Regions from separate parts of the Methylobacterium sp. AC315 genome, predicted to be linked through region 1. Evidence: predicted binding sites of a transcription regulator. Region 1 holds the regulator's gene; the other holds the start of a gene.
The links. The regulator PhoB, encoded in region 1, activates phosphate uptake and scavenging genes when phosphate is short. The targets are predictions, from matches to a motif close to TGTCATNNANCTGTCAT.

Region 1 (14,942 bases):
CTCGACGAGGCACGCGCGGTCCTGGACGCCGCTGTCACGGAAACCGAGTTCGACCCGCGCGACCTGGAGCGAGCGGAGGAGCGGCTCTTTGCGCTGCGTGCCGCCTCTCGGAAATACGACGTTCCAGCCGACGACCTCGCCGCCCTGGCGGAGCGCTACGCCGGCGAGGTTGCGAGCCTCGATGCCGGTGAGGCGGCCCTGGAGGGCCTGGAGCAAGCAAGGGCGAAGGCCGAATCGCAATACGCGGAGGCGGCCGAGAAGCTCAGTGCCGGGCGCCGGAAGGCGGCCAAGCACTTGGATGCGGCCGTGAAGGCCGAGTTGCCGCCGCTGAAGCTGGAACGCGCCCGGTTCATCACCGAGATCGTCACCGACCCGGAGGCGCGCGATCCCGCCGGCATCGACCGGGTCGAGTTCTGGGCGCAGACCAACCCCGGCACGAAACCCGGCCCGATGATGAAGGTCGCCTCCGGCGGCGAGTTGTCGCGTTTCATGCTCGCCCTGAAAGTCGTGCTCGCCGACAAGGGCTCCGCCCCGACCCTGATCTTCGACGAGATCGACACCGGGGTCGGGGGCGCGGTGGCCGACGCGATCGGCCTGCGCCTCGCCCGGCTCGCCGCCACCGTCCAGGTGGTGGCCGTGACCCACGCCCCCCAGGTCGCGGCCCGCGCGAGCACACATTTCCTGATCGCCAAGGCCCCCGTGAAGGGCGCCGGCCGGGTCGCGACCCGGGTGGCGAGCCTACCGGTGGCGGAGCGCCGCGAGGAGATCGCGCGGATGCTGGCCGGCGCCACGGTGACCGACGAGGCCCGTGCTGCGGCGGCCAAGCTTCTGCAAGGCGCGGATGCATGAACGCGCAACAACCTTAACCGTTAGTTGCGCGTAACGTTTTGTTAACCATTCCTGGCGAGACTGATCCCATCCCGGGACCGTGGTTCAGGAGCACGCGGTTGAAGGGCGGGAGGAAAACATGAAGCCGTCCATCGTCGCGTCCGAGGGGCGCGGGCATTCGGGTCGGGCCCTCAAGCAGGCGATCGACACGCACCAGCTCGGGCTGACGCTCCGCACGGTCTATGAAGGCAGCGTCGACACGCAGCCGATCACCGACACGCACGTGGAACTGCTCCTGCGCTTGCGTCAGAAGGAGCGGGAGCTGCGCCGGGTCGGCTGAAGCCGCGCCCCGACCGGACCCGTATTAGCCCGAACCAAGATTGCTTTCGCCCGGCGCTACCAGCGCCGCGAGCCGGGCCGCCGACGGTACTCCGCCGCCCGGATCTGCGTCAGAATCCTGTCGAGATCCACCAGAAGTTCGACCTCCTCGTGGCGCGCCTGAGCGATCGCCTCGGCGTCGGTGCCGTAGCGCTGACGGGCCTGAGCCAGGGTCAGCGCGCGCTCTACGGCCTCGCGGTCGGCGTGCAGGGCAAGCCATGCCGCATCGGGACCTTCCTGTGCGTCGGTCCCCTGATCATCCACGATCCGACTGCCTTCCTGGTCTCACGGGCAGCACCGCCGAGATGCCGCCACCGGGCTTGAACGCGCCAGCGCGCCAAACCGTGCCTTCGTCTCTGCGGCGCGATGTCATGCCGATGTCATCTCCCTGTCGTAACGCCCGGCCCATCGGGCGGCCGGCGCCGGGTCTCTTGGAAGACCGGCCGCACAGCTCTGCCGCGGGCATGGGCTTGCCGGCGGAGAGGCGCAGGCTCTCGCCCGACGGCAATGGAGATACCCTTGAGACCCTTTGCTTACGCGCTCGCCGTCGGCCTCGCCACGGTTCAGCTGGCGTCCGCGGCACTCGCTGCCGACATCACGGGAGCCGGTGCCACCTTCCCGTTCCCGGTCTACTCGAAGTGGGCCGAAGCCTACCGCAAGGAGACCGGCTCCGGACTGAATTACCAGTCCATCGGCTCCGGCGGCGGCATCAAGCAGATTCAGGCCAAGACCGTTGATTTCGGCGCCACCGACGCGCCACTCAAGGGCGAGCAGCTGGCCAAGGATGGCCTCGTCCAGTTCCCCACCGTGATGGGCGGTGTCGTGCCGGTGGTGAACATCGCCGGCCTCGAGCCCGGGAAGCTGAAGCTCACCGGCGACATCCTGGCGGACATCTACGCCGGCAAGATCTCCAAGTGGAGCGACCCGCGGATCGCGAAGCTCAACGACGGCGTGAAGCTCCCGGACGCCACCATCACCCCGGTCTACCGGTCGGACGCCTCGGGCACGACCAACATCTTCACCACCTACCTGTCCCAGGCGTCCGAGACCTGGAAGAAGGAATACGGCGCGGCCACGACGATCTCCTGGCCGGTCGGGCAGGGCGGCAAGGGCAACGAGGGCGTGACCGCCACCGTCAAGCAGGTGCCGAACGCCATCGGCTACGTCGAATCCGCCTACGCCAAGCAGAACAAGCTCGCTTACGCCCTGCTGCAGAACAAGGCCGGCAAGTATCCGCAGCCGGACGACAAGGCGTTCCAGGCCGCCGCCGCCAGCGCCGATTGGAAGTCGGCCCCGGGCTTCGGTATCTCGCTGACCAACCAGCCGGGCGACGATGCGTGGCCGATCACGGCGGCGACCTTCATCCTGGTCCACAAGGAATCGGCCGATGCAGCCAAGGCCGCAGATACGCTGAAGTTCTTCGATTGGGCCTATAAGAACGGCGATAAGCTCGCCTCAGACCTCGATTACGTGCCGCTGCCGGATAACGTCGTCGCTCTGATCCACGAAGAGTGGAAAACCGTGAAGGGCAAGGACGGTAAGCCCGTCTTCAACATGTGAGTGAGATGGGGAGGGGGTCGCGGCCCCCTCCCTCGCATCGCGGCCCGCACCGCGCTACCACGCCTCCCTTCGCAGAGAATCGCGGATGTCCGCTTTGACCGAGACGATTGCCCTCGCCCGACCTCGCGCCGCCGCCGCGCGCAAGGGACCGAGCCGGAACCTCGACACCCTGTTCCGGGTCTGCTCCTACGGCGCGGCCCTGTTCGTGCTCGTGGTGCTCGCCGGAATCCTGGGCTCGATCCTCTACGGCGGCTGGCCCGCCTTCCGGGAATTCGGGTTCGCCTTCCTGACCTCCAGCGCCTGGAACGTCGGGACGGAGCAGTACGGCTCCCTGGTCGCCGTCATCGGGACCGTGGCCTCCGCCACGCTGGCACTCCTGATCGGCGTCCCGGTCTCCCTGGGGATCGCCGTCTACCTTACGCAGCTCTGCCCAGGCTGGGCCCGCAAGCCAGTGGCGATGACGATCGAGCTGCTCGCCGCGGTGCCGAGCATCATCTACGGCATGTGGGGCCTGTTCGTGTTCGCGCCGCTCTTCGCGCGCTTCGTCCAGATCCCGGTATCGAACATCGTCGAGGGCCTGCCGATCGTCGGCACGCTGTTCTACGCCCGGGTCCCGTCCGGGGTCGGCGTGTTCACCGCCGGCATCATCCTGGCGATCATGATCGTGCCGTTCATCGCCTCGATCGCCCGCGACATGCTCGACCAGATCCCGACCGTTCTGCGCGAGAGCGCCTACGGCATCGGCTGCACGACCTGGGAGGTGGTCCGCCACGTGCTGGTGCCGCAGGCTTCCGTCTCGATCATCGGCGCGATCATGCTCGGCCTCGGCCGCGCCCTCGGCGAGACGATGGCGGTGACTTTCGTGATCGGCAACGCCAACCGCCTCTCAGCCTCGATCTTCGACCCGAGCTCGACCATCGCATCGCGCATCGCCAACGAGTTCAACGAGGCCGACGGTCTCCAGCTCAACGCCCTGATGGCCCTGGGCTGCATCCTCTTCATCATCACCTTCGTGGTGCTCATCATCGCCCGGCTGCTGACGCGCCGCGTCAAAGCTGCCTGAGGAGGGCTCTCGATGGACGCGTCCAACCCCATGGCCTTCAACACCGCCGCGCCGCGCCGCTCCGGACGGGTCCGCCCCAGCCGGCGGATCGCCGACCGCGTGCTGCGCACCGCCTGCCTGGTCGCCACGATCGTGGGCGCCGTGGTGCTCGGCTCGATCCTGCTGATGCTGATCATCCAGGGCGTGCAGGGCTTCACGCCCGCCATGTTCATGCACCCGACCCCGGGCCCCGGCTCCGAGGGCGGCGGCATCGCCAACGCGATCCTGGGTAGCCTGGTGCTCACCGGGATCGGGATAACGATCGCGACGCCGGTCGGCGTCATGGCCGGGACCTACCTGGCCGAGTACGGCCGGTTCTCGAAGATCGCCGGGCTGATCCGCTTCCTCAACGACATCCTGCTCTCGGCGCCGTCGATCCTGATCGGCCTGTTCGTCTACACCCTGATGGTGCGGCCGATGGGGACCTATTCTGGCTGGGCCGGCGGCGTGGCGCTCGCCATCATCGCCGTGCCCGTGATCGTACGCACCACCGAGGACATGATGCGCCTGGTGCCCGGCACCCTGCGCGAGGCCGGGGCCGCTCTCGGGGCCCCACCCTCGACGGTGATCATCAGCGTCACCTGGCGGGCGGCCTCGGCCGGCATCGTCACGGGGATCATCCTGGCGCTGGCCCGCATCGCCGGCGAGACCGCGCCGCTCCTGTTCACCGCGCTCAACAACAATTCGTGGTTCTCGCCCGACCTCATGGGCGGCGTCGCGAACCTTCCGGTCATGATCTACCAGTTCGCCCTCTCACCCTATCCGAACTGGCAGAGCCTCGCCTGGGCCGGGGCGCTCCTCATCACCGCGACGATCCTGGTGCTGTCGATCATCGCCCGTCTCGTCATCAAGCCGCAGATGTCGCGCTAAGACCCTTCTCGAGGACACGACGATGAACGCCGCTTCCGCGATCCCCACGGTCGATCTCACCCGCAACCACGCCAACGAGGGCGGTGCGGTCCGGATCGCCGTGAAGGGTCTGAACTTCTACTACGGCAGCTTCCACGGGCTGAAGAACGTGGACATCAACTTCCACGACCGCCAGGTCACGGCCCTGATCGGGCCGTCCGGCTGCGGCAAGTCCACGCTGCTGCGCTGCTTCAACCGGATCTACAGCCTCTACCCGGAGCAGCGGGCCGAAGGTCAGATCATGCTCGACGGCGAGAACATCCTCGACCCGTCCGTCGACCTGAACGACCTGCGCTCGCGGATCGGCATGGTCTTCCAGAAGCCCACCCCGTTCCCGATGTCGATCTACGACAACGTGGCCTTCGGGCTGCGCCTCTACGAGAAGCTGCCGAAATCCGAACTCGACGGGCGGGTGGAGCAGTCCCTGCGCAAGGCCGCCCTCTGGGACGAGGTGAAGGACAAGCTGCGCCAGGCGGGCACCGGGCTCTCCGGCGGCCAGCAGCAGCGCCTGTGCATCGCCCGCACCGTGGCCCAGAGCCCGGAGGTGATCCTGTTCGACGAGCCGACCTCGGCGCTCGACCCGATCTCCACGGGCCGCATCGAGGAACTGATCGAGCAGCTGCGCGACGAGTTCACCATCGTGATCGTCACGCACAACATGCAGCAGGCTGCCCGCATCTCGCAGTTCACCGCCTTCATGTACCTGGGTGAATTGATCGAGTTCGGCCCCACCAACCGCATGTTCATGAACCCTGTGGAGCAGCGGACCCAGGATTACATCACCGGGCGGTTCGGTTAAGCCAATCGCGGAAGTTTCGCGGAAGAGTTGATGACCGGATCGGCACATGTTTGCGCGTCGATCTCAAGACGCGGAGCCGCGCCCGATCGGAATTCGACCGGGCGCTACTCCGAGGCATGTTGCGTTGACCTGGGAACATCGGCCTATTCCGGTTGTTTTTGTCGCGTGCCGAAATCTGCTCCGCTCCGCATCATGACGTGAACTATCCAAGGGACTGGGTACCGGGAAACGTACAACGGTATCCGTGATCGCAGCGGCGGGTTTCCGCCAGACCTCGCGGATCAAGGTTTGCGGGACGCCATCGAAGGATCCACCATGCCCGGCCATATCGTCAGTTCCTACGACACCGACCTGGATGACCTGCGTCGCTCAATTTCCGAGATGGGCGGCGTCGCCGAGAAGATGGCCGCCGAGGCGACCGATGCCCTCGTCCGCCGGGACGATACGCTCGCCCAGGCGGTGATCCTCGCCGACAAGCGCCTCGATGCGCTCCAGCGTGACATCGAAGAGCGGGCAGTGCTGCTCATCGCCCGGCGTCAGCCGCTGGCGATCGACCTGCGCGAGACCATCTCGGCAATCCGCGTGTCCGGCGATCTGGAGCGGATCGGCGACCTCGCCAAGAACGTCGCCAAGCGGGTCGTCGCGATCTCCGATCAGGCGCCTGCGCAGAAGATCGTGCTCGGCGTGCGCCACATGAGCGACCTCGCGGAAGCTCAGCTCAAGGATATCCTCGACGCCTATGCCAGCCGCGACATCAAGGCGGCCTACGATGTCTGGGAGCGGGATGGCGAGATCGATGCCCTGTACAATTCGCTGTTCCGCGAGCTCCTCACCTACATGATGGAGGATCCGCGCAACATCTCGTTCTGCACGCATCTGCTCTTCTGCGCGAAGAACGTCGAACGCATCGGCGACCACACTACCAATATCGCCGAGACGATCCATTACCTCGCCACCGGTGAGACGCTGGCGGGCGAGCGGCCGAAGAACGACGCGTCGAACTACGCGACGGTCGGGCCTGCCGCCACGGCCCCGTGACATGCGGTTCGCGGTTCCTCCGCAGCGCGCACTCCCACCTGCGGGACAAAGCCCCGGTGGGAGTGCGCGTGGGTTGAGGAATCGCGGCCCCTGCCGCACCATCGGCGCGTCCGGGCCCTCCGGCGCGGTTGATTCGATGCGTGCCGAATTCGGAACAGGTTATCGAACGTGAGCATGCAAGTCCTGATCGTCGAGGACGAGGAGGCGCTGACTACCCTGCTGCGCTACAACCTGGAGGCCGAAGGATTCCTGGTGGATTCGGCCAGTCGCGGTGACGACGCCGAACTGCTCCTGGCCGAGCGCACGCCCGATCTGGTCCTGCTCGACTGGATGCTGCCCGGCCTCTCGGGCATCGAGTTGTGCCGCCGCATCCGGGCCCGACGCGAGACCGAGCGTCTGCCGGTGATCATGCTCACCGCCCGCGGCGAGGAAGGCGACCGGGTCCGCGGGCTCGGGACCGGCGCCGACGACTACATCGTCAAGCCGTTCTCGGTGCCGGAACTGCTGGCCCGCGTTCGGGCGCTGCTGCGTCGGGCCAAGCCGGCCCACGTCGCCGACCGTCTGGCGGCGGGCGACATCGAGCTCGACCGCTCCGGCCACCGGGTCCGGCGCGCCGGCGAGGAACTCCATCTCGGGCCAACCGAATTCAGGCTGCTCGAATTCCTGATGCTGGCGCCGGGCCGGGTTTTTTCCCGTGAACAGCTCCTCGACGGGGTCTGGGGCCACGACGTCTACATCGACGAGCGCACCGTGGACGTGCATGTCGGGCGGCTGCGTAAGGCGCTCAACGCCCCCCGGCAGGCCGACCCGATCCGCACCGTGCGGGGCTCGGGATACGCCTTCGACGAGACGTTTTCCCTCGAAGCCTGAAGACCTCCAGCCCGTCGGGGCGGAACGGCGCGCCTGCCTCCTCGGTCAGCGTGCCAGCGCTGCGCTCTTACCGGAGGCGGCCGGTACCGCCTTCAAGGCCGCCAGCACCGTTCCCTCGGTGAGGATCTGCGGCAGCACCTGTGCCTCCCCAGTGCCCGTGTAGAGCAGGTACAGCGGGACGCCGCTGCGCCCATGCGCCTCCAGCAAGCGGGTGATCTCGGGGTTCTGGTTGGTCCAGTCGCCCTTCAGGTAGGTCACACCCCGATCCTTCATGGCGGCCCGCACGGCCTTCGTGGACAACGAGGTCGTCTCGTTGACCGCGCATGTGATGCACCAGGCGGCGGTCATGTTCACGAAGACCGGCCGCCGCGCGTTCACCAAGGCGTCGAGACGCGCCTGCGTGAAGGGCTCGACGCCCTCTGCGGCGGCCTGGGCGACGGGCACGGCCCGGTCGCGATCGAGGGTCAGGGTCAGTGCCCCGACGGCGACGACCGTCAGCAGCGCGACGCCCTGGACGACGGGTCCGACCCGCGAAGCGGCGACGCGCCCGTGCTCCCAGGCCCAGGCCGCGAAGCCCACCAGCACGAGGCCGATCAGCCCCACCAGAAGCCCCTGCGGGCCGACCTGCTGGGCCAGGACCCAGATCAGCCACGCCACCGTTGCGTAGACCGGGAAAGCCAGAACCTGCTTCAGGGTTTCCATCCAGGCGCCCGGCCGCGGCAGCGCCCGCAGCGCCGGCGGCCACAGGGTCAGCGCCAGGAAGGGCAGGGCGAGGCCCAAGCCCAGGCTTGCGAACACCGCGAGCGCGACGCCGGCGCTCTGGGTCAGCGCGAAGCCCACGGCCGAGCCCATGAACGGTGCCGTGCAGGGGGTCGCCACCAGGGTCGCGAGAACGCCCGTGAAGAAAGAGCCGCTGAGACCCGAGCGCCGGGCGAGCCCGTCGCCGATGGCGGTGAGCCGACCGCCGACATGGACAACCCCCGACAGGCTCAGGCCCATGGCGAGCAGCAGATAGGCGAGCCCGGCCACCACGGCCGGCGATTGCAGCTGGAAGCCCCAGCCGATCGCGGCCCCGCCGCCCTTGAGGGCGAGCAGCAAGCCTGCAAGGCCTAGGAAGCTCGCCATCACCCCAGCCGTGTAGGCGAGGCCGTGCAGGCGCACGCGCGCCGCGCTCTCGCCGGCATGCCGGACGAGGCCGAGCACTTTGATCGACAGGACGGGAAAGACGCAGGGCATCAGGTTGAGGATCAGCCCGCCCAGGAAGGCCAGGCCCGCCGCGGTCGCCAGGGTCAGCGCGTCGAAGGCCGGGGCGACCGGTTGGGCTGCGGCGGAGGCCTCGGGTGCAGCCACTGGGACCGGTGCAACCGGCTCGTCCCCGTACGCGAAGGCCAGGCGATGCGTTTCGGCGCCGGTCGTCTCCTCCACGGTGAGCACGCCCGGCAGGGCGGCCGGTGCCGGGTCCGTCGGGGTGCTCCGCGCGAGGGTGAGGTGCAGGCCGGATGCGTCGACGCGCATCACCTGGACGGCGGCGTTGTCGATGGCGGTCTCGGAATAGGGGAAGAACGATGCGGCCTTGATAGACTCGGGCTTTAGGCCGGCCGCGGCGAAGTCGAGTTGCAGCGTGTCGCCCTGACTCGAGAGTTGCAGCGGCCAGAGCGCAGGGGCGGGCAATGCGGTGCGAGCCCGCTCGAACAGGGCAGCCTGCCCGGCATCTGGCCGGGGCTCGCCCACCGGCAGGGTCAAGGCGAGGTCGGCGGAGCCCGGGACGCATTCGGTCTCGCAGACCAGGTAGGTCAGCTTGGCCTGGATCCGCACCGGATCGGCCGGGTCGAGGCTCGGCGGCGGCGTGACCGGCACGAGCAGGGTGACCTCGCCCTCGTAGCCGTAGTTCATCAGCGTCGCGATCGCGATGCGCTCGGGGGCGGGCCACCGGATCGCGCCGGCGTTGAAGCCCGCCGGCAAGGTCCAGGTCACTTCGGGGGGCAGACCGGAATCGCCCGGGTTGCGCCAGTAGACGTGCCAGCCCGGCTTCACCTGCATCCGCACCGCCAGGGTGAACGGCTGCGCCCCGGCCACCGCGATCGGCTCGGCCACGAGGCTCGACCGCACCAAGTCGGGTGGCGTGCGGAAGCCTTGCGCTGACGCGGCCGACAGGCTTGCGGTAAGGGCCAGGACAAGGAATGCGAGGCGGCGGATCATGCTGTCCCTTCGCGCGCGGGTCGGCCGCGGTTTCACCCGCGTCATCTCCGAGACGCAGGCGGGTCGTCTCGTGACGGGCCTTATAGCGCGCCGGTTCGGGCCCTGTCCTGCGCTCCAGCCCATGAGCCATCGGCCACGACGCCGCTGAGGCGCTCAGCGGGGCTCGAACAGGATGAGGGAGAGGACGACCCTTCACTGAGTTCGTGGAGCTCGCGCTGTTCGGCGTGCTCGGCGATGACGCGCAGCGTTTCGCCGGCCGTCTAGAGAGCGTTGCGTATCGCCAAGCCGACGTCGCACAGCTTGTCACCGTCGAGCGGGCCGGTGGCGTCGTCGGAGACGATCAGCTGGACCCGCCGGACATCGTCACCATCCGATCCTTGCGTGTGGCCGAGGCGCACGTTCTGCACCGGGGCGCACTCGAAGGCGCCCGGATCAGAGCGCCAGCGGCGCGGTGGCGCGGTCCAACCAGCCGCGGGTTCCGGCATCGACGAGCGGCGCCAGGGTGTCGCGCACCCGGGTGTGGTAGGCGTCGATCCAGGCCCGCTCTTCCGGCTCGAGCAGGTCCGGGCGGATCAGCCGCCGATCGTAGGGTGCGAGCGTCAGGGTCTCGAAGCCGAGCATCGGGCGTTCGCCTTCAGGGATCTCACGGGGCTCGACGAGGACGAGGTTTTCGATCCGGATGCCGTAGGCGCCCGGGGCGTAGTAGCCCGGCTCGTTCGACAGGATCATGCCGGGCTCCAGCGCCACGGTCCCGGTCTTAGCGATGCGCTGCGGACCCTCATGCACCGACAGGAAGGCGCCGACGCCATGACCGGTGCCGTGGTCGAAATCGAGCCCGGCCTGCCACAGCGGAGCGCGGGCGAACGCGTCGATCTGGGCGCCGGTCGTGCCCTTTGGGAACACCGCCCGGGCGATGGCGATATGTCCCTTCAGCACCCGGGTGAAGCGGTCGCGCATCGCATCCGTCGGCGCGCCGACCGCGACCGTCCGGGTGATGTCGGTGGTGCCGTCCGGGTATTGAGCCCCGGAATCGATCAGGAACAGCTCGCCGGCCCGCACGGTCCGGTCGCTGGTGCGCGTAACCCGGTAATGCACGATCGCCCCGTTCGGGCCGGAGCCCGAGATTGTCGGGAACGACACGTCGCGCAGGTCGCCGCCGGCCGCGCGGAAATCCTCCAGGGCCTCCACGGCGGCAATCTCGCTCAAGCCCCCCGTGGCGGCGGCGCCGTCGAGCCAAGCCAGGAAGCGCACGACGCTGGCGCCGTCGCGGGTGTGAGCGGCGCGCGCGCCGGCGATCTCGGCGGTGTTCTTGACCGCCTTCATGCCGGTGATCGGGTCCTTGCCGATATCGGCGGTCCCGCCCGCGGCCTCGATCTTCTCCTTCAGGGCCACGGCGCCCGTCGCGGCATCGACCCGCACGCGCACACCGCTGAGCGAGCCGAGCCCGTCATCGAGGTCGGCTCGCGACAGGATCTCGGCGACCGGCGCCAGCGCCGTGCGCAGGGCCGGATCGACCTTGGGCGAGACCAGGAACAGCCGCGCCCGCCCTTCGCGTGGCAGGATCGCGTAGCCCAGCGCCAGCGGCGTATGGCCGACATCGGAGCCGCGCAGGTTGAACGCCCAGGCGAGATTGTGCGGGTCGGAGATCACCAGGGCATCGCAGCCGCCCTCAGCCAGGGCCGTGCGCACACGGGTGAGCTTGTCGGCGACCGACTCACCCGCGAACGCCTCGGGATGGGGAACCACCGGCCCGGCCGGCGGCTTCGGACGGCCGGCCCAGACGGCGTCGACGAGGTTCGGCATGGGCCCTAGCGATCCGCCGGCCTTGACCGCGGCCCGTTCCAGGCGGGCGACGCCGTCCGGCGTGTGCAGCCAGGGATCATAGCCGAGAACCTGATCGCGCTTGAGGTTGTCGGCGATCCAGGCCTCCGCGGTCGATTCGGCCAGCGGCACCACGGTGACGATCCCGGTATCGACCTGCTCCGGCGCCTGCAGGGTGTAGCGCCCATCGACGACCAGGGCCGCCGACTCGATCAGGATCAGGGCGGTTCCGGCCGAGCCCGTGAAGCCGGTGAGCCAGGCCAGCCGCTCCGCGTCGGCCGGCACGTACTCCGACTGGTGCTCGTCGGCCCGGGGCACCACGAAACCATCGACGGCGGTCTCGCGCAGGGCCGCGCGCAAGGCCTCGATCCGCTCCACGCCCTTGCGATGGCTCGGATCGTCGAAGGTCTGGAACCGGTGGCGGGGCGGACTTGGCTCTGTCATGCGCGGACCCTATCGCCGGGCGGTCCCTCGTCGCAACCGGGCGGAATCGACGCGTGGACCGCGCGCAGCGCGGTTTTTCGAGCCATCCGCCCACCTTTCGGATGATGCTCGCGGGCGTAACCTATGGTTTAGAGTCGCGCGCAATCTTATCACGCCAGATCTTTGCCCTATCTCCCAGGTCATGCCACGCCGCGTCTTCTACCGAATCAGCGACAGAGCCGACGGTCTCTTCGACGCCATCACCACGATCGAGCCGGATACGGTGATCCGGCGCGACGGCTTCGCTTCGCTTGCGGAGGCGGAGGAGTGGGTCGAGGGTCTGCGCGTCCTGATGGCTGCGCTCGGCGCCCCGGTCGCACACGCGGACGATGCGGAAAGCCCGGTCGTCGAGGCGTTGTCGGAAGGATCGACGGGGCCTGGACGGCTCCGGACCGCGCGTTAGTACACGGACGGTTTGGGATTCCCGGCGGTACGACGGAATCAGGCGTCGGCGATCGGCAGATCCGGGGCTTTGCCGGATGGCACGCCATCATAACCCTCGAGCCAGGCGATGCGGTCGGGTGAGTCGGCCGGATAGGGACAGGAATCCTTGGGACGGCCCCGGGCCCGGGCCTGCGCGCCCTCGGTGATGGGATCGGACGGCGGATTGGGGCGCGGCGTCTGGCTCATGCCCGGGCAATGCGCGGCCCGGGTCCCGGTTCAGCGCCGGGGCCGCTTCGCCGCACCGCCGCGGGCCAGCACCAAGGCGACCCAGCCCTCGATCAAGCCGCTTCTCACGAGATGGAAGCCCTGGTGGCGGTAGGCTGAGAGCACACCCGCCACGTCACGCTCGATCAGGCCTGACAGGACCAGCACGCCCGCAGGCGCGACCACGCGCGACAGGGTCGGAGCGAGGCGGCGCAGGGGCCGCGCGAGGATGTTGGCGAAGACGAGGTCGAAGTGCCGCGTCCGGTCCGCGAGCCGGTGGCGTACGCCGGGACCCTCGTAGAGTTTGAGATAGGGCCCAAGGCCGTTGAGGCGGGCGTTCTCCCGGGCGGTCCGGACCGCCTCGCCGTCGAGGTCGCCCGCCACAACCGGCTGCCGCAAAACCTTGGCGGCCGCGAAGGCCAGGATTCCGGTTCCGGTGCCCACATCCAGCACATGCGCCGGACGCCGTCGCTTCAACTCCGAGACCAGCGCCCGCAGGCAGCCGAGGGTCGTACCGTGATGGCCCGTGCCGAACGCCAGGGCCGCCTCGATCTCGATCGGCAGATCGTTGCCGCGCACCGCGTCGCGGTCATGTGCGCCGTGCACGAGGAAGCGGCCGGCCCGGACCGGCTTCAGCCCCTCCAGGGAGGTGCGGACCCAATCCTGCTGCTCGATGGTGCGGAACTCGGCGACGTCGGCCTCGTCTCCGATCACCGGGCGGATCAGGTCGCGGACGTACGCCTCGTCCGGCGCGTCGGCGAAGTAGGCCTCGAGCCGCCAGGTGAAGCCATCCGCATCCTCGAACGCCGCCACGGCGGTCTCGGTGGGATCGAACATCTCGCCCAGCAGATCCGTCATGGCCCGGGCCGACCGCTCATCGGTCGTCAGGCGCAGGATGTGAGTCGGGCGGTGGGGCGGCAGACCTTCGAGCATGGTGCCGGGCTGTAGCCCCGGAGCGCGCCGCATTACAGGGGCAGATGCGAAAAAACCGTATCCGACGCTACGATCTCATCGCGTCGGAGACCAGGATTGCCGATTTGTTGCTGCTTCGACACATCTGACAATCACCGGACAGAAATCGATTTAAATCAGTTTCCGCGCAGGATTTCGCTGATTACAACAGTCTCGGCTTTCCCAAGGCCAGACCCTCAACTCTGGCGCGCCGCGCTTCGTGAGCCGGCGCGCCCGTTTTGACAGATGACAGCGTCGCCATGAACTCACCCCTGCTCGTCAGCGTCGCCGTCACGCTCGCGACGACCCTTGTGGCCACGCTGTGGGCCATCCTGGTCGCGGCCGGGATGGGTCCGGTGCCCGAGGGCGAGCAGCACGAGCGGCGCGACATTCGGACCTGGTGAGACGGAGCGCGCAGCTGGATTCGCAGCGGATCGCGCCCAGGAATGCGGCACGGTGTCTAAGCGTTAACCACAGAATCCATGGATCGCCCGCGGAACTGGCGACGTGTGCCGACGTTTTTGCCAGCTTTCGCCAGACGCGTGACCAAGCAGGGTGCGTACAGCGTGACCAAGTCCAGGCGTTCCGGACCGCGCAGCCCCGCCATCGTCAACGATGGGGCTGTCCCTCCCTCACCCCGTGAACGGATCTTCGGCGGGCCGGCGCCGGACGGCCCGCTTCCAGGTCATCTCCTGGTCCTGCTGAGCCGGCTGCACCGGGCCGAGGCGGCGCCACGGGAGCGCCGGGACACACCGCGCGGCTGAACGGCGCTTGGCCCGCCGGGGCACCGCATTTAAGGTCCCGGGCGCAGGCGGCCGGTTCACGGGGCCCGCCACGGGATCCCCGAGCCGATGCGACCCACAAGACGGATCTTGACGCTCATCGCCGTGCTGGCCGTCGTCCCGGTTGCCGGGACGGCGAGGGCCGCCGATCCGGTGGTCGTCTTCGCCGCGGCGAGCCTGAAGAACGCGCTGGACGACGCGGCGGCAGGCTGGACGAAGGAAACCGGCACGATCACCCGGATCTCGTATGCCGGCTCGAATGCCCTGGCCAAGCAGATCGAGGCGGGGGCGCCGGCCGACCTGTTCATTTCAGCCGACCAGGCCTGGATGGACTACGCCGAGAAGGCCGGCAGCTTGAAGCCCGACACGCGCGTCGATCTCCTGCGCAACGCCCTGGTGCTGATCGCGTCCGGGCCGAAAGAGGGCGGGTCCGACCCGGAGGTCGCCCTGGCGCCGGATCTCGGTTCTACGCTCACCCGGATCCTCAACGGTGGCAAGCTGGCGATGGCGACCATCGACGCCGTCCCGGCCGGCAAGTATGGCAAGGCCGCCCTCGAGAAGCTCGGGGCCTGGG
Region 2 (14,942 bases), on a different contig from region 1:
GCATGCGCAGGGCGTCGGCGGCGCGCAGGACCCAGAGGATGCTCGAACTCGGCGCGGCGCCGAGCGTCGCATGACCGACGACGATCGATGGGCGCGCCACCACGATCGGCAGGTCGGGGAATAGCGCGGCGAGCGATGTCTCGGTCGCCGCCTTCGATTCGGTGTAGCCGACGATGTGCTGGGCGTCGGCATCGGGATAAGCCGCCTCCTCCACCAGGCTGGGGGCGCCCGAACCGCAGATCATGGCGGTTCCGACATGCAGGAACCGCTGCAATCCCGGCATGGCCCGGGCCCGGCGGGCGAGCGCCAGGGTGCCGTCATGGTTGGTCCGGAACACGCGCTCGCCGCCCCACCACGAGGTGTCGGCGGCGAGGTGGAGCACGTGGGTGCACGCGTCGAGCCGCGGATCCATGTCGAGGTCCGCCCGGGTGAAGTCGCCGGGCACGATCTCGATCTTGCGCACCAGGCGCTGGGCCGTGAACGCGTCGGTGAACCGCTCCAGGCGCGCGGCGATGCGCTGGCGCCCCTGCTCCACGCTCGTGCACCGGACCAGGCAGACCCAGCTCGCGTCGTCGTCGCGGCTGAGGGCCTGGTGAAGCACGGCGCCGCCGATCAACCCGGTCCCGCCCGTCAGAAGTATGCGTGCCAACGGTGCTCTCCGCTCGATAGGGAGAGTGAGTAGCGCAAAACTTCGGAAACAATCCCGCGGCGGCAGCTTAAAACATGAACTTTTTTCGACCGTGCCCGATCAGCCACAGTCATCACGGGCCCGTGATCGTTTGGCGGAAGATACTCACGAACGCGTGATCTATGTGATCAAGAAGAAGACCGCTCGTTGGTCTTTGTCCAAGTTCAAGGAAACATGCGGAATGAGTAGATCGCCCCGACCGCAACCGTAAGTTCGTTCGCAGTGCCGACGCGGCGCACGATCGGGCTCGCCGCCGCCGCGGCGATCAGCCGGTCGTAGCGGACATAGCCGAGGCTCTGCCATGCGTCGGACCAATCGTAGCTCAGCGTCGCCGTCGCCCCGGCGGAACGCGGTCCGGCCGAAGCCCGGTACGGGGCCAGGACGGGATTCACGAGCGTCGTGGCGACCGGGACGTCGAAATCCAGATGCATGGCGGCGGCATCGCCGACCACGAAACGGGGGCCCAGGCTGAGGGTGAACCGTCCGAAATGGCCCACCCAGTCGGCCGCCAGCTTGGCGATGACCCCGTCATGGGCACGGACGCCCTGCGTGACTTCGGCCCGCAGCCTGAACGTATCGGGGACCGGCCAGACCTCTCCGAATAGGCCGAGCCCAACCGTGGCCGGCAAGTGCGGCAGGCCGGCGAGACGCTGGTCGTCGCGGCGGGACCGGCCTTCCCGGAAATCAAGGACGGCACCCAGCTGGACCGGGCCTTCGCCCACGAGCGTGGCATCGAGGCCGTCGTCCGGGGACCACCAGTCGCGGGGTTCGTCGGCCTTGCGGAACGACAGGTAGGGCAAACCCCAGAGCCCGGCCGCCCGGCTCCCCTGGAAGCGCGGGCCGGCGCCGGCGAAACCGCCGACCGAGACGATGGTGTTGTGATCGAACAGCGCGCTGAGGTCGTCGGCGCGCGCCGTGGCCGGGCAAAGCGCCAGGGCCGCCAAGAGGTACGGGCCGGGCCGTACGGCACGCCGGGGCCATCGATTCGGGAGTGCACGGGCGTGCACGGGCAGGCGGGGCACCGTCACGGTCCTTCTGTCACGCTAGGCTTAAAGACCTCTCCCATGACACGCCCATGTTAACGGCGATGGGTCAATCGTCCACGCGCGCACCCAGGATGCGCCGGGGCTCGCCGCGCCGGCCGATGAGTTTTGGGAGGGCGTGCACCGAGCTGTCAGGCGAATCGCTGTCGATTGCCGTCGTCCGAGCCGCGATCGGCCGAGCGGCGCCCCGGAATGACGATGCGGGTGATCAGATATGGAGGATCGGCCCTCGAGAGGGGAACCGTGCAACCCGCGTATCCCGTTTGGAAGCGCCGGGCGTCCGTTCAAGCGCGTACCGACGCGGGCTGCGCCGCCCGCCCCGGGACACGCCCACCACGATCTCGACGCGGGCCGGGACCCGCGTCGGACGCCCGATCTCAGAACCCCTTCGCCCTGATCGCTTCGGCCCAGGTCACGGCCCGGCGGTTCACGCCGAGGTGCTGGCGCTCGTAGAGGCGGCCTTCGAGCTTGATCGCGCCGCGCTTGGCGTATTCCGGGCGCTCGAACGCCTCGATCACCAGCTTGGCCCGGCGCACCTCCTCGTCGGTGGGCGCGAACGAGGCGTTGGCCGGCTCCAGTTGGGTCGGGTGGATCAGGGTCTTGCCATCGAAGCCGAGGTCGCGGGCTTGGCGGCACTCGTCGCGGCAGCCTTCCGTGTCCGCGATGTCGTTGTAGACGCCGTCCAGGATCGCCAGGCCCTCGGCCCGGGCGGCGGCGAGCGCCATCATCATCCAGGGCAGCATCGGCACCCGGCCCGGCACGATCTTGGCCCAGGTGTCCTTGGCGAGGTCGTTGGTGCCCAGGACCAGGCAGGTCAGGCGCATGCGCGGATCGCGCTTGGCCCGGGCGATCTCCTGGATGTTGAGGATCGAGGCCGGGGTCTCGATCATCGCCCAGACGGCGATGCCCTCCGGGGCGTCGAGGGATTCGAGCCGGTCGGCGATGCTCTCCAGCACCGCCGAGGACGACACCTTCGGCATCAGGATCGCGTCGGGCTTGGCCTCGATGGCGGCGTGGAGGTCGGCTTCGCCCCAGGGGGTCTGCGGGGCGTTGACCCGGATCACCAACTCCCGGCTGCCGTAAGCGCCGCTCTTGACCGCGGCGCAGACCTGCTCCCGGGCGAGCTCCTTCTCCTCGGGGCCGACCGCGTCCTCGAGGTCGAGGATGATGCTGTCCACCGGCAGGGTCTTGGCCTTGTCGAGCGCCCGCTGGTTCGAGCCGGGCATGTAGAGCACGCTCCGGCGCAGGCGCAGGTCCGTCGTCGTGGCCATGGGCATCTCCCTCCTGCGGCCGCTCCCCGGCCGGCCTTCGTTGCACTGCACCCTAGAGCAGAACGTTCGATACGCCACGCCCGATGTCCTGCCATCGGTGAGTCCGCGCGCGGTTTGATACGGTCCGGGGCGGTGCTGGATCCAGCCGTGCTTTGGTCATGTTCTCACGGCTAAAGGCGGCCCGGGTTCAATCCTTGGATCCCGGGATCCAGTCTCATGCGCGCTCTCTCGACTGTCTTCGTCCTCGCCGGCCTGGTCCTGGCCGGGGCGCCCGATCCGGCCCGGGCTCAGAGCCGGACCACCCTGGGGGTCGGCTCCGGCGCGGTGGCCGGCGCCCTGGTGGGCGGCCCGATCGGGGCGGTCGCCGGCGCCGTGGTCGGCGGGTTCGTCGGCCATTCCAGCGAGCGCGGACGCCGCCACCTCCGTAGGGGCCGGCGGTACGGCAGCATCCGCCGGGCGCCCCAACGCCGCGCCGAGGCAGAGATCCCGCGCACAACCGGGACGGTCGCCCGGGCTGCGCCGCCGGCCGCCACGGCCTGGAAGGATCCGCGCTGAGCCGGGCCGCGCGCCCGGACCGCAATTCTTCGAAGAACGACCTGGGTTTCGGGCGCCGCGGCTTACGCTTCGCAGACTACGCGGAGGCTGGCGTCGGATTCCCATCTGCAGAATTCGTCGATCCGCGAAACGTGGCGCGGGACAGGCGGGGAAACGCCACCGCCTGGAACAGGCCGCGGGCACCCAGGAACGCCACGAAGGCCAGCCACAGCCCGGCATTGCCGAGGCCAAACACCTGCACCAGCACCAGGGCCGCGCAGTAGATCGCGAGCGCGCCCGCCATCAGGTTGCGCATCGCCCGCGTCCAGGTCGCGCCGATATAGATCCCGTCATAGGCGAATGGCGCCGCCGCCGCGAACGGCGCCAGCGCGGCGTACGGCAGGTACGCCCGGGCGGTCTCGCGCACCGGCGCGCTCGTGGTGACGAAGTCGATGAAGCCCGGCCCCCCACCGAGCGCCAGCAGGCTGACCCCGATCCCGAAGCCCAGGCACCAGCGCAGGCTCAAGGCGGAGGCCCGCCGGAACCCGTCCGCATTCCCCGCGCCAACCGCTTGTCCGCACAGGGTTTCCGCCGCCGTGGCGAAGCCGTCGAGGAAGAAGCCGCCGATCAGGAACAGATTCCACAGGACGGAATTGGCTGCCAGGACCACGTCGCCCTGGCGTGCGCCGAGCGCCGAGAACAGCACGATGCCGGTGATCAGCGCCAGGGTGCGCAGGATCACGTCGAGATTGACGCTGAGCGTCCGGCGCAGGGCGGCGGCGTCCCGCAGATCACGCAGCGGCACCCGGAACGGTCGCGATCCGAGCCGCGCCAGTACGATCAGGCCGAGCCCCAGCCCGGCCGCCTCCGCGCAGAGCGACGCCAGCGCTGCGCCGGCGAGCCCCAGGCCGAGGCCGAGCACGAAGGCAAGCGTCAGCCCGACATTGATCAGGTTGATCGCCACCTGCAGCAGCAGACCGAGATCGGTCCGCCCACGCCCCACCACCGAGCCGAGCACGCCATAACTTGCCAGCACGAAGGGCGCGGACAGGATGCGGATATGGAAGTAGGTCGCGAGCCCCAACGTCACCGCCTCGCTGGCGCCGCTGACCGCGAAGGCGGCGTGCGCGATCGGCCATTGCAGCACGACCAAACTCAGGCCGATCGCGGCGCCGGCCATCAGCGCTCGGGCCAGGATACGGTCGACCTCGATGCCCTCCCGGGCCCCGACCGCCTGGGCGGTCAGTCCCGCGGTTGCCATGCGTAGGGACCCGAACGACCAGAAGATGGCATCGAAGATGACGGCGCCCAGCGCAACCGCGCCGAGCAGGGCCGCATCGCCGAGCCGGCCGATCACCGCCGCGCCGACGAAGCCGAGCATCGGCGTCGTGACATTGGCGAGCGTCATCGGCAGGGCCAGTGCCAATACGCGGCGATGCGTCGGCAGGACCGGGGCGGTGGGCGGATGCGTCATGCCGCGACCTTAGCCGAGCCGGACCATGCGCGGTCCGGTCAGCGCGACGTCGCGAAGAGTCGCGAGAGCAGCCAGAGCGGGATGACGACCACGGCGCCCGCGACGATCCAGCCGCCGAAATCGTGCAGCGAGGCGAGGCCGATCTCCAGGAGCGCCCGGGCCGAGTCGTAGACGTGCCAGAATAGCCGGCCAGGCGTCAGGCCGAGCATCGACATGAAGGCGCCGACCAGGACCGATAGGAACAGCAGGCGCAGGAAGACTCCGGCCGGCGAGCCACCCAGGAATCGGTGCAGCGCCGAGGGCCGCCGCTGGTAGGTCTCAGCCCCGTATGCGGCGTTCGGCGGCGGAGCGCCTTGCCGGCGCCGGTCGTGATCGACGAGCATCGCGTCCTCATGAAGCCAGAAAGGGTCGGGATCGGCGAGGAAACGGGCGGAACCGTGGCCGGCACACAACACCGCGTCGAAACCGGATCCCGGATCGGGCGTTAGCGGGTTTCACCCACGGACCCGAGATGGCAAGCGAGAGCCGTCCCGCCAAGATGCCGGGAATGGCCGCGGGACAGCGCCGACGGGACGAGACCCAACATGATCGACCACGCCTTGTTCGACCCGGCGACGATCGATCCCGAGACGCTTCGGCTCAATGCCGAGATCGTCGCGGCGCACGCCGCCCTGCCCGATCCCTGGTCGTTTCCGATCGAGGAGGTTCGTGCCCGCCGTCGCGCCGGGACCAAGGCGGCCCCGGCGATGCCGCACAGCGCCCGGGCGGAATGGATGACGATCGAGGGGCCCAGCGGGCCGCTCAAGCTCCGCGTGATCCGCCCGAAGGCCGACACGAAGGTGCGCGGCGCCTATCTCCACATCCACCGGGGCGGCTGGGTCTGGGGCGCGGCCGACGAACAGGATCCCTGGCTCGAGCGCATCGCCGACGCCTGCGGCTTCGTCGTGCTGTCGGTGGAGTACCGCCTTGCCCCCGAGCATCCTTATCCGGCCGCGCTGCTCGATTGCGAGGCCGCCGCCCTTTGGCTGGCGGGACCCGGACGGTTGGAGTTCGGCATCCATGCGCTGACGATCGGCGGCGAATCGGTCGGCGCGCATCTCGCCGTGATGGTGCTGCTGCGCCTTCGGGACCGGCACAACCAGCCGCGCGCGTTCCGGGGCGCCAACCTCAACGCGGGATTCTACGATCTCGGCCTGACCCCGTCGGTGCGCAATTGGGGTGACGAGCGCCTCGTCGTGAACACCCTCGATCTCACCAAGTTCGCCGACGGCTACGTCCGCGAGGGGATCGACCGGCGACGTCCGGACGTGTCGCCGATCTATGCCGACCTGAAAGGTCTACCGCCGGCCCTGTTCACCATCGGGACCGCGGATCCGCTCCTCGACGACACGCTGTACATGTCTGCGCGCTGGGCCGCCGCCGGCAATGGCGGCCACACCGCCATCTATCCCGGCGGTTGCCATGTCTTCGCCCGGTACCCCGGCCCGATGAGCGAGCGTGCCCTGGAACTGATCGACCGCTTCCTGATGGCCCTGGCCTGAGCGATCGATCCGAGATCCTGCCGGAGGCCTTCCGGGCGTGGTTCGCGGCGCGTGGCTGGACGCCGCGTCCGCACCAGCTCGACCTGCTTCGGATCGCCGGTGCGGGCCGGTAAGACGCTGGCGGGATTCCTGCCGAGCCTGGTTGCCCTCTCGGAACGGGGGGCCACCAAAGCCGAGGCCAAGGCTTCAAGAGGCCTGCATACCCTCTACGTCTCGCCGCTCAAGGCCCTGGCGGTCGACATCGCCCGCAACCTGGACGCGCCGATCGCCCAGATGAGCCTCCCGGTGCGCGTCGAGACCCGCACCGGCGATACCCCGGCGCACAAGCGGACTCGCCAGATCAGCCGCCCGCCCGACATCCTGCTGACGACGCCCGAGCAACTGGCGCTTCTGATCGCCCATCGCGACGCCGCCGAATTCTTCGCGGGATTGCGCTGCGTCATCCTCGACGAGCTGCACGCCCTCGTGACCTCGAAACGCGGGGATCTGCTTTCCCTGGCGCTCGCCCGGCTGCACCGCCTCGCCCCGGATCTGGCGGCGATCGGATTGTCCGCCACCGTGCGCGAGCCGGATGAGCTGCGGAAGTATCTGGTGCCGCAGGTGCAGAAGCCTCCTCTTCCCTGTGTGGGAAAAGGTACCCTGCGCAGCAATCGGAAAAAGGAGCCGAGCGACAGCTCAGAAGAGGAAGCCGGTCGGGACGTCTCCGGCGGCGCTTCGCTTTCCCGAACCGGTCTTACGGCCGGTCTACCCGCCTCCTTAGGGGAGGAAGGCAGCGCAGAACCCTGCATGGCTGACCTCGTGACCGTCCAAGGCGGCGCCAAGGCCGACTTGCGCCTGCTCGATCTCGGACGGTCGCTGCCGATTTCGGGGCACACCGCTTGGCACTCGATGCCGGCGATCTACGCATTGATCAAAGAGCACCGGACGACCCTGGTCTTCGTCAACACCCGGCTCCAGGCCGAGTACACGTTCCAGGAACTGTGGCGTCTCAACGAGGACGCGCTACCGATCGCGATCCATCACGGCTCCCTCGACGCGCAGCAGCGGCGACGGGTCGAGGCCGCCATGGCGGAGGGACGTTTGCGGGCGATCGTCTGCACCGCGACCCTCGACCTCGGGATCGATTGGGGCGACGTCGATCTCGTGGTCAACGTGGGGGCTCCCAAGGGCGCGAGCCGGATCATGCAGCGGATCGGACGGGCCAACCACCGGATGGACGAGCCGTCGAAGGCCTATCTCGTACCCGGCAACCGCTTCGAGATGCTGGAGTGCCAGGCGGCCCTCGATGCCGTCGAGGCGGCCGCGCAGGACACCCCGGACGCGCGGCTCGGCGCCCTCGACGTGCTCGCCCAGCACGTGCTCGGTATGGCCTGCGCCGACGCCTTCGATCCGGTCGGCCTCTACGACGAAATCGTCTCCGCAGCACCCTATGCCAGCCTGACTTGGGAATCGTTCGAGCAGGTCGTCGATTACGTCGCGACCGGCGGCTACGCCCTGCGTGCCTACGAGCGTTTCGCCAAGATCCTGCGTGGGCCCGACGGCTTGTGGCGCGTGCGCGATGCCCGGACGGCGCAAGCCTACCGCATGAATGTCGGCACGATCGTCGAGGCGGCGCGGGTCCGGGTGAGGCTCGGACGGACCTTGCGCGGCAAGCCCGGCACAGTCCTGCCGAAGGGCGGCCGGGTGCTCGGGGAGATCGAGGACGAGTTCGCCGATACGTTGACGATCGGCGACACGTTCCTGTTTGCGGGCGAGACTCTGCGCTTCGAGGGCCTGGCCGAGGACGAGGCCCTGGTGACCCGCGCGCCACTGGGGACCGATCCTGCGATTCCCTCTTATGCCGGTGCGAAATTCCCGCTCTCGACCTTCCTGGCCGAGCGGGTCCGGGCGATCATCGCCGACCCGTTCGCCTGGGATCGCTTGCCGAAGCAGATCGGCGAGTACCTGCTGCAGCAGCGCCGCCGCTCCGTGCTGCCGGGCGAGCGCGACTTGCTGGTAGAGACCTTCCCTCGGGGCAAGCGGCACTACCTCACGGCCTTTCCGTTCGAGGGACGGCTGGCGCATCAGACGCTCGGCATGCTGCTGACACGGCGGATGGAGCGTGATGGCCTGCGCCCGCTCGGGTTCGCAGCCAACGATTACGGCATCGCGATCTGGACGACCCGCGATGTTTCGGAGCGGGCCGCGCTGGACCCCGACTTCATCGGCGACCTGTTCGCGGTCGACATGCTGGGCGACGACCTCGAGGCGTGGCTCGATGAATCGGCGATGATGAAGCGCACGTTCCGGCAATGCGCGGTGATCGCCGGCCTGATCGAGCGCCATCATCCCGGCTTGAAGAAGTCCGGTCGCCAGGTCACGATCTCCACGGACCTGATCTACGACGTGCTGCGCAAGCACCAGCCCGACCATCTCCTGCTGCGCGCCGCGCGACAGGATGCGGCAACCGGACTCCTCGACGTGAGGCGCCTCGGCATGATGCTAGAGCGCATTCAGGGGCGAATCATCCATAAGGCTCTCGATCGAGTCTCGCCGCTCTCCGTATCCGTGATGCTCGAGATCGGGCGCGAACGGGTCTACGGTGAGGGGGCCGACGAGATCCTGGCCGAGGCCGAGGCGGAGCTTCTTCAGGAAGCCCTGTCCTGACCGTCGATCCGCCCTCCCCCATCGAGACCGAGGATGCGATCTTGGCGGCCGGCCTGAGACTCGAGAAGACTCACAAGCACCCGACCCTGCTGCTGGCGGGCGAGACCCTGGTGCTCGATCTGTGTGGCGGCGTGTGGCTGCCCGAGCACCGCACGCTGATCGTCTCCGATCTCCATCTGGAGAAGGGGTCGTCCTACGCCGCCCGCACCGGCCAGTTCCTGCCGCCTTACGACACCCGCGAGACCCTCGCCTGCCTCCACGAGGCGGTGGTGCGCCACGATCCGGCGCGCGTGGTCGCGCTCGGGGATTCGTTCCACGATGTCCGCGGCCCGGAGCGGATGGAGCCCGGCGACCGGGCCATGGTGTCGGCTTTGCAGGAGGGCCGGGACTGGGTCTGGATCGCGGGCAATCACGACGCGGCGGTTAGCGAGGGCGTCGGCGGCCGCTACGCCGACGCGCTAACCCTGGGCGGCCTGATCCTGCGTCACGAGCCGAGCGGCGAACCGGTCCCCGGTGAGATCGCCGGCCATCTCCATCCCTGCGGAAAGGTCGCCATGCGCGGTCGGGCGGTCCGCCGCCGCTGCTTCGTCACCGACGGCACCCGCCTGGTGATGCCCGCCTTCGGTGCCTACGCGGGCGGGCTGAACGTCCGCGACCGGGCCATCGACGGCCTATTCCCCAATGGGTTCACGGCCCATCTGCTCGGGGATGGACGGGTCTTCACCATCGGCCGAGCGCAGCTGGCGCGGGATTGACGGGAGCGCGCGTGACAGTTCGAAATATCGCCTCGCCGCGGGTGGGGCCGTGTGAACGAGCGCCGTGAGACGTCAGCGATAGAAGGTGTAGGTCGCGCTGTAGGGCACCCGCGCCGTCTGGCCCGGCATGCAGACGCCCTGCGGTTTCTCACCGCCGACTGTGTCGCTGCGCAGGACATACTGCGTTCCGGCGAGCAACCCGGTTCCGGACGTCCGGCCGGAGAGTAGCAGCCACGCGACCGCCTGGGGTCGCGGTGCGGGCACCTGAGCGATGACGGTACCGAGCACCCGGGATCCGTCCTGCGCCTCCCAGACCGGTCCCTCGAAGTGGCGCCCGACCGTGCTTCCATCCGGCTGGACGAGTTCGGCCTCGGGTTTGGCGGGGCCCCAGGCCGGGCCGTTCTCGGCAGCGATGCAGGCATAGACCTGCACGCCCCGGGCGGCGAGACGCGCGATCGCCACGCTGCCGGGCGGCGGTTCCAGGCCCGCCGGTTCGGCCAATGCGAAAGCCGGAGCGCAGGACGCCACGGCGATGAGGGTTGTCCGCCAAGACCTTGTGAGGCTGCGGAGCGTGATGACGGCGTGGGGAATCGGTTCAGCTCCATCCGGACAGTCCGAACCGCCGATACGTTGCAAACCGCGTGCGCGTTTCACGCCGCGGCTCGCGCGTGATCCAGGTCAGGCGGATTTCATGAACCGCGTGACACTCTCCGAGAGATCCGCTGAGTGTCCGGCGAGGCTCTCGGCGACTCCCAGGACAGCTTCCGCCAGTTGACCGGTGGCATTGGCGGCCTGCGAAACGCCGCCGATATTGCCGGACATCTCGTGCGTCGAGACCGCCTGCTCCTCGACAGCGCTCGCCATCGCCAGGGTCAGCGTCGAGAGCTCGGCGACGGCGGCGGTGATCATCTCGATCGCTCCGACCGCCTCGCCGGTTGCGCTCTGGATCGCCGCAACCTGCTGGGTGATCTCGCCGGTGGCCTTCGCGGTCTGCTCGGCCAGAGCCTTGACCTCGCTCGCCACCACCGCGAAGCCCCGGCCGGCGGCGCCCGCCCGCGCGGCCTCGATCGTGGCATTCAGCGCCAGGAGGTTGGTCTGCCCGGCGATCGACTTGATCATGCCGACCACCGCGTCGACCTCCCGGGCGTTCTCGGCGAGCTGCCGCATCGTCGCGTCCGTGGTCTCGGCCTGCACCGCGATCTGGCGGGCGCGCTCGGAGACCCGTCCGACCTGACCCGAGATCTCCTGGATTGCGCCGTTCATCTGCTCGGAGTTCGCCGCCACGGACGAGGCCTTCTGCCGAGCGGAATCGGCCGACTGCGTCAGCCCCTCGGCCGAATGCTGCATCTCGCGGATCGCCGAACCCACGGCATCGACGACACGGCTGACGTCGGTGGACATATTCACCTGCGCGGATACGACGGCCCAGGTCAGCATCGGTCCGATGTAATTGCCCTTCCGGTCGTTGACGGCGGTGACCTGCAGATCGAGGGTCTCCGGCCCGACCTTGATCTTGGTCCGGTGCGGCAGCCGGCTCGCATCCGCCAGCATGTTACGCTGGTGACGCGGGTTCTTGTGGAACACGTCGAAGGAGTGGTCGAGCATCTCGTCGACCTTGATCGGCAGCCATTGCTCCAGCGGCCCGAGGGTCCGGCGCGAGGTCGCGTTCAGGTAGTTGATCTTGAACTCGTTGCGGGGATCGGCGGTCATCACCGCGACCGGCATGTTGTCGATCATCGACATCAGCCGATCGATATCGTTCTTCTTGGCCGAGATGTCGGCCGCGAACTTGACCACCTTCACCGGCTTGCCGCGCGCGTCGAGGACGGGGTTGTAGGTCGCCTCCAGCCAGACCTCCGTGCCGTTCTTGTCGATCCGCAGGAATTCGCCGGTGACGTACTGACCGTCCTTCAGCTTCGACCAGAACTCCGTGTACTCTGGCGACTTGGCAGCCATCGGTTCGACAAAGATGCGATGATGTTTGCCTTGTACATCCGCAAGGGTGTACTTCATCAGGTGCAAAAAGTTGTGGTTGGCACTCAGGACTTGCCCGTCCATCGAGAATTCGATGATCGCCAACGACCGGTCCAGGGCGTCAAGCTTGGCCTGCGCCTCGTTATAGACGGTTCTCTTGAACATATCGGTGTCCACGCTGCTCCTGCGAGCATATGGCCGAGATTGGGTTAAATTTTATATAATTCGACAGTCTTTGAAACCGAAGCCTGCATTGAGAGCGCGTCAAATGAAATATTCAATCAAAGTAAGTTGTAATAGTTGATTGGCAGAGGCTTAGATTTGTATTAAAGACAGCTTTTGCCTTTTAAGCTGACGAATATCAGAACCACCCGCGGCTTCGGAAATATACAATTGGAGCAAGAGCGCTGATCAAAATAAGCGCGAGGGCGTAGGGATATCCGTAGGCCCAGTCCAGCTCCGGCATGTGCTTGAAGTTCATGCCGTACATCGAGGCGATCAGCGTCGGCGGCACACCAACCACAGACACCACCGTCAGTACCCGGAAGACGTTGTTCTGCTCGATGTTGATGAGCCCCAATGTGGCGTCGAGGAGGAACTGAACGTTCTCGGCAAGCCGCGTCTCGAACTCGTCCAGGGAGTCGATGTCGCGCCGGATCGTCTCGAAGCGACCGTCGCCGGGCAGGCCGAGCCCTTCGCAAGCGGCCGACACGAACGGCACGATCCGCTCCAGGCCGAGCAGGCTCGCGCGGATCTTCCCGAGAACCTTCCCACGGTTGCTGATGCCGCGCAGGATCCGCCGCAGCGCCAGGTCGCGGCGGCGGGGCGGCGGGCTTTCCAGCCGACGGCGATCGGCGCCGCGGACATCGAAGTCGAAGATCCGCGTGGACAGCGTGTCGAGTTCGGAGGCCATGTCCTCCAGGGCGTCCGCGAGGCTGTCGACCAACTCCTCCAGGATCACGAGGAAGATCTCGCTCGGCGTCACGCTGCCGTCGCCGTCGGCGATGCGCTTCTCCGACGAGTCGATCGCGCGCATGTCGTGGAACCGGATCGTGACGAGGTGATCCTTCGACAGGAGGAACCCCAGCGGTTTCAACTGGGAATCACTGCGCTCGAAGGTGATCATCGGCGTCGAGAGCGACAGCCCGCCCTTCACGCGCCGCAGCCGGCTGGAGGATTCCACCTCCGACAGTGCGGCCCGGGACGGTACGCGCAGGCCGGTGGCCGCTTCCACGGCGGCGGCCTCCTCGGAACTCGGGTCGTTCAGATCGAGCCAGACGGCATTGCCGGGAATTGGGCCGCCGCGTTCAGGCGTCACCGCGCCTTCGGGTCCGTGGAGGCTCAGCATGAGGGCGCGTTATCCTAGGGGAAATCAGGGCCGATGCCGGGTCATCGCGCCGTCGCGCGCGGGTGCGACAGTCTTGACTTCAAGCCGCACGAGAGCTAACTCGCCGCCGTCATTGGCACTCGCCAAGACAGAGTGCTAACAGTCGGGCTTGGGAGCGGCCGCGCACGCCGCATCAACGCCAACTGCAGACCTGAAGCAAGAGGGCAGCTCATGAAGTTCCGTCCGCTGCACGACCGCGTGGTCGTCCGTCGCATCGAGGGCGAGGAGAAGACCAAGGGCGGCATCATCATTCCGGACACCGCCAAGGAGAAGCCGCAGGAAGGCGAGATCGTCGCCGTCGGTCCCGGCGCTCGCGACGAGCAGGGCCGCGTCAACGCGCTCGACGTGAAGGCGGGGGACCGCGTCCTGTTCGGCAAGTGGTCCGGCACCGAGGTCAAGATCGACGGTCAGGACCTCCTGATCATGAAAGAATCCGACATCATGGGCGTCGTCGCCGCCTGATCGGATCGCCCGTTCCAACCCTTTGAGGCCACCTGAGGCCTTGGGGTCCAACCCAACCACAAGAGGCAAACCATGGCAGCGAAAGACGTTCGTTTCTCCGCCGACGCCCGCGATAAGATGCTGCGCGGCGTCGATATCCTTGCCGACGCGGTGAAGGTGACGCTGGGCCCGAAGGGCCGCAACGTCGTGATCGAGAAGAGCTTCGGCGCCCCGCGCATCACCAAGGACGGCGTCACCGTCGCCAAGGAGATCGAGCTCGCCGACAAGTTCGAGAACATGGGCGCCCAGATGGTGCGCGAAGTGGCCTCGAAGACCAACGACATCGCGGGTGACGGCACCACCACCGCCACCGTGCTGGCCCAGGCCATCGTCCGTGAAGGCGCCAAGTACGTCGCCGCCGGCATCAACCCGATGGACCTGAAGCGCGGCATCGACCTCGCCACCGCCGCTGCGGTGAAGGACATCATCGCGCGCGCCAAGAAGGTCTCGACCTCCGACGAGGTCGCCCAGGTCGGCACGATCTCCGCCAACGGCGACAAGGAGATCGGCGAGATGATCGCCCACGCCATGCAGAAGGTGGGCAACGAGGGCGTGATCACGGTCGAGGAGGCCAAGACGGCCGAGACCGAGCTCGACGTCGTCGAGGGCATGCAGTTCGACCGCGGCTACCTGTCCCCGTACTTCATCACGAACGCGGAGAAGATGGTCGCCGAGCTCGAGGATCCCTACATCCTGATCCACGAGAAGAAGCTGTCGTCGTTGCAGGCGATGCTGCCGGTGCTCGAGGCCGTGGTGCAGACCGGCAAGCCGCTGCTGATCATCGCCGAGGACATCGAGGGCGAGGCGCTGGCCACCCTCGTGGTGAACAAGCTGCGCGGCGGCCTGAAGGTCGCGGCCGTGAAGGCGCCGGGCTTCGGTGACCGCCGCAAGGCGATGCTCGAAGACATCGCGATCCTGACCAAGGGCCAGATGATCGCCGAGGACCTCGGCATCAAGCTCGAGAACGTGACGCTCGACATGCTCGGCCGCGCCAAGCGGGTGCGCATCGAGAAGGAGAACACCACGATCATCGACGGCGTCGGCGAGAAGACCGACATCGAGGGCCGAATCTCGCAGATCAAGGCGCAGATCGAGGAGACCACCTCGGACTACGACCGCGAGAAGCTG

Region 2: a site for PhoB is predicted at 13,314-13,330, ahead of AC0IY0_RS10350 (CorA family divalent cation transporter). Genes of this name have one in related genera too.

The regions. Positions count from the first base shown of each region.
Region 1 is NZ_CEEDEA010000001.1:84,541-99,482, forward strand. It holds gene recN (DNA repair protein RecN) at 1-849, shown strand, start outside; gene AC0IY0_RS00385 (hypothetical protein) at 968-1,168, shown strand; gene AC0IY0_RS00390 (hypothetical protein) at 1,225-1,470, opposite strand; gene pstS (phosphate ABC transporter substrate-binding protein PstS) at 1,726-2,766, shown strand; gene pstC (phosphate ABC transporter permease subunit PstC) at 2,852-3,829, shown strand; gene pstA (phosphate ABC transporter permease PstA) at 3,842-4,738, shown strand; gene pstB (phosphate ABC transporter ATP-binding protein PstB) at 4,761-5,576, shown strand; gene phoU (phosphate signaling complex protein PhoU) at 5,892-6,614, shown strand; gene phoB (phosphate regulon transcriptional regulator PhoB) at 6,789-7,484, shown strand; gene AC0IY0_RS00425 (protein-disulfide reductase DsbD family protein) at 7,530-9,683, opposite strand; gene AC0IY0_RS00430 (hypothetical protein) at 9,944-10,090, opposite strand; gene AC0IY0_RS00435 (aminopeptidase P family protein) at 10,116-11,948, opposite strand; gene AC0IY0_RS00440 (hypothetical protein) at 12,130-12,390, shown strand; gene AC0IY0_RS00445 (ribosome modulation factor) at 12,429-12,617, opposite strand; gene AC0IY0_RS00450 (50S ribosomal protein L11 methyltransferase) at 12,648-13,568, opposite strand; gene AC0IY0_RS00455 (hypothetical protein) at 13,847-13,990, shown strand; gene modA (molybdate ABC transporter substrate-binding protein) at 14,438-14,942, shown strand, end outside.
Region 2 is NZ_CEEDEA010000005.1:38,691-53,632, forward strand. It holds gene AC0IY0_RS10295 (SDR family oxidoreductase) at 1-649, opposite strand, end outside; gene AC0IY0_RS10300 (MipA/OmpV family protein) at 853-1,710, opposite strand; gene AC0IY0_RS10305 (HpcH/HpaI aldolase/citrate lyase family protein) at 2,109-3,002, opposite strand; gene AC0IY0_RS10310 (YMGG-like glycine zipper-containing protein) at 3,219-3,557, shown strand; gene AC0IY0_RS10315 (MATE family efflux transporter) at 3,634-5,010, opposite strand; gene AC0IY0_RS10320 (DUF6460 domain-containing protein) at 5,049-5,393, opposite strand; gene AC0IY0_RS10325 (alpha/beta hydrolase) at 5,595-6,551, shown strand; gene AC0IY0_RS10330 (ligase-associated DNA damage response DEXH box helicase) at 6,603-9,197, shown strand; gene pdeM (ligase-associated DNA damage response endonuclease PdeM) at 9,239-9,952, shown strand; gene AC0IY0_RS10340 (DUF3455 domain-containing protein) at 10,025-10,414, opposite strand; gene AC0IY0_RS10345 (methyl-accepting chemotaxis protein) at 10,631-12,091, opposite strand; gene AC0IY0_RS10350 (CorA family divalent cation transporter) at 12,288-13,274, opposite strand; gene groES (co-chaperone GroES) at 13,485-13,775, shown strand; gene groL (chaperonin GroEL) at 13,848-14,942, shown strand, end outside.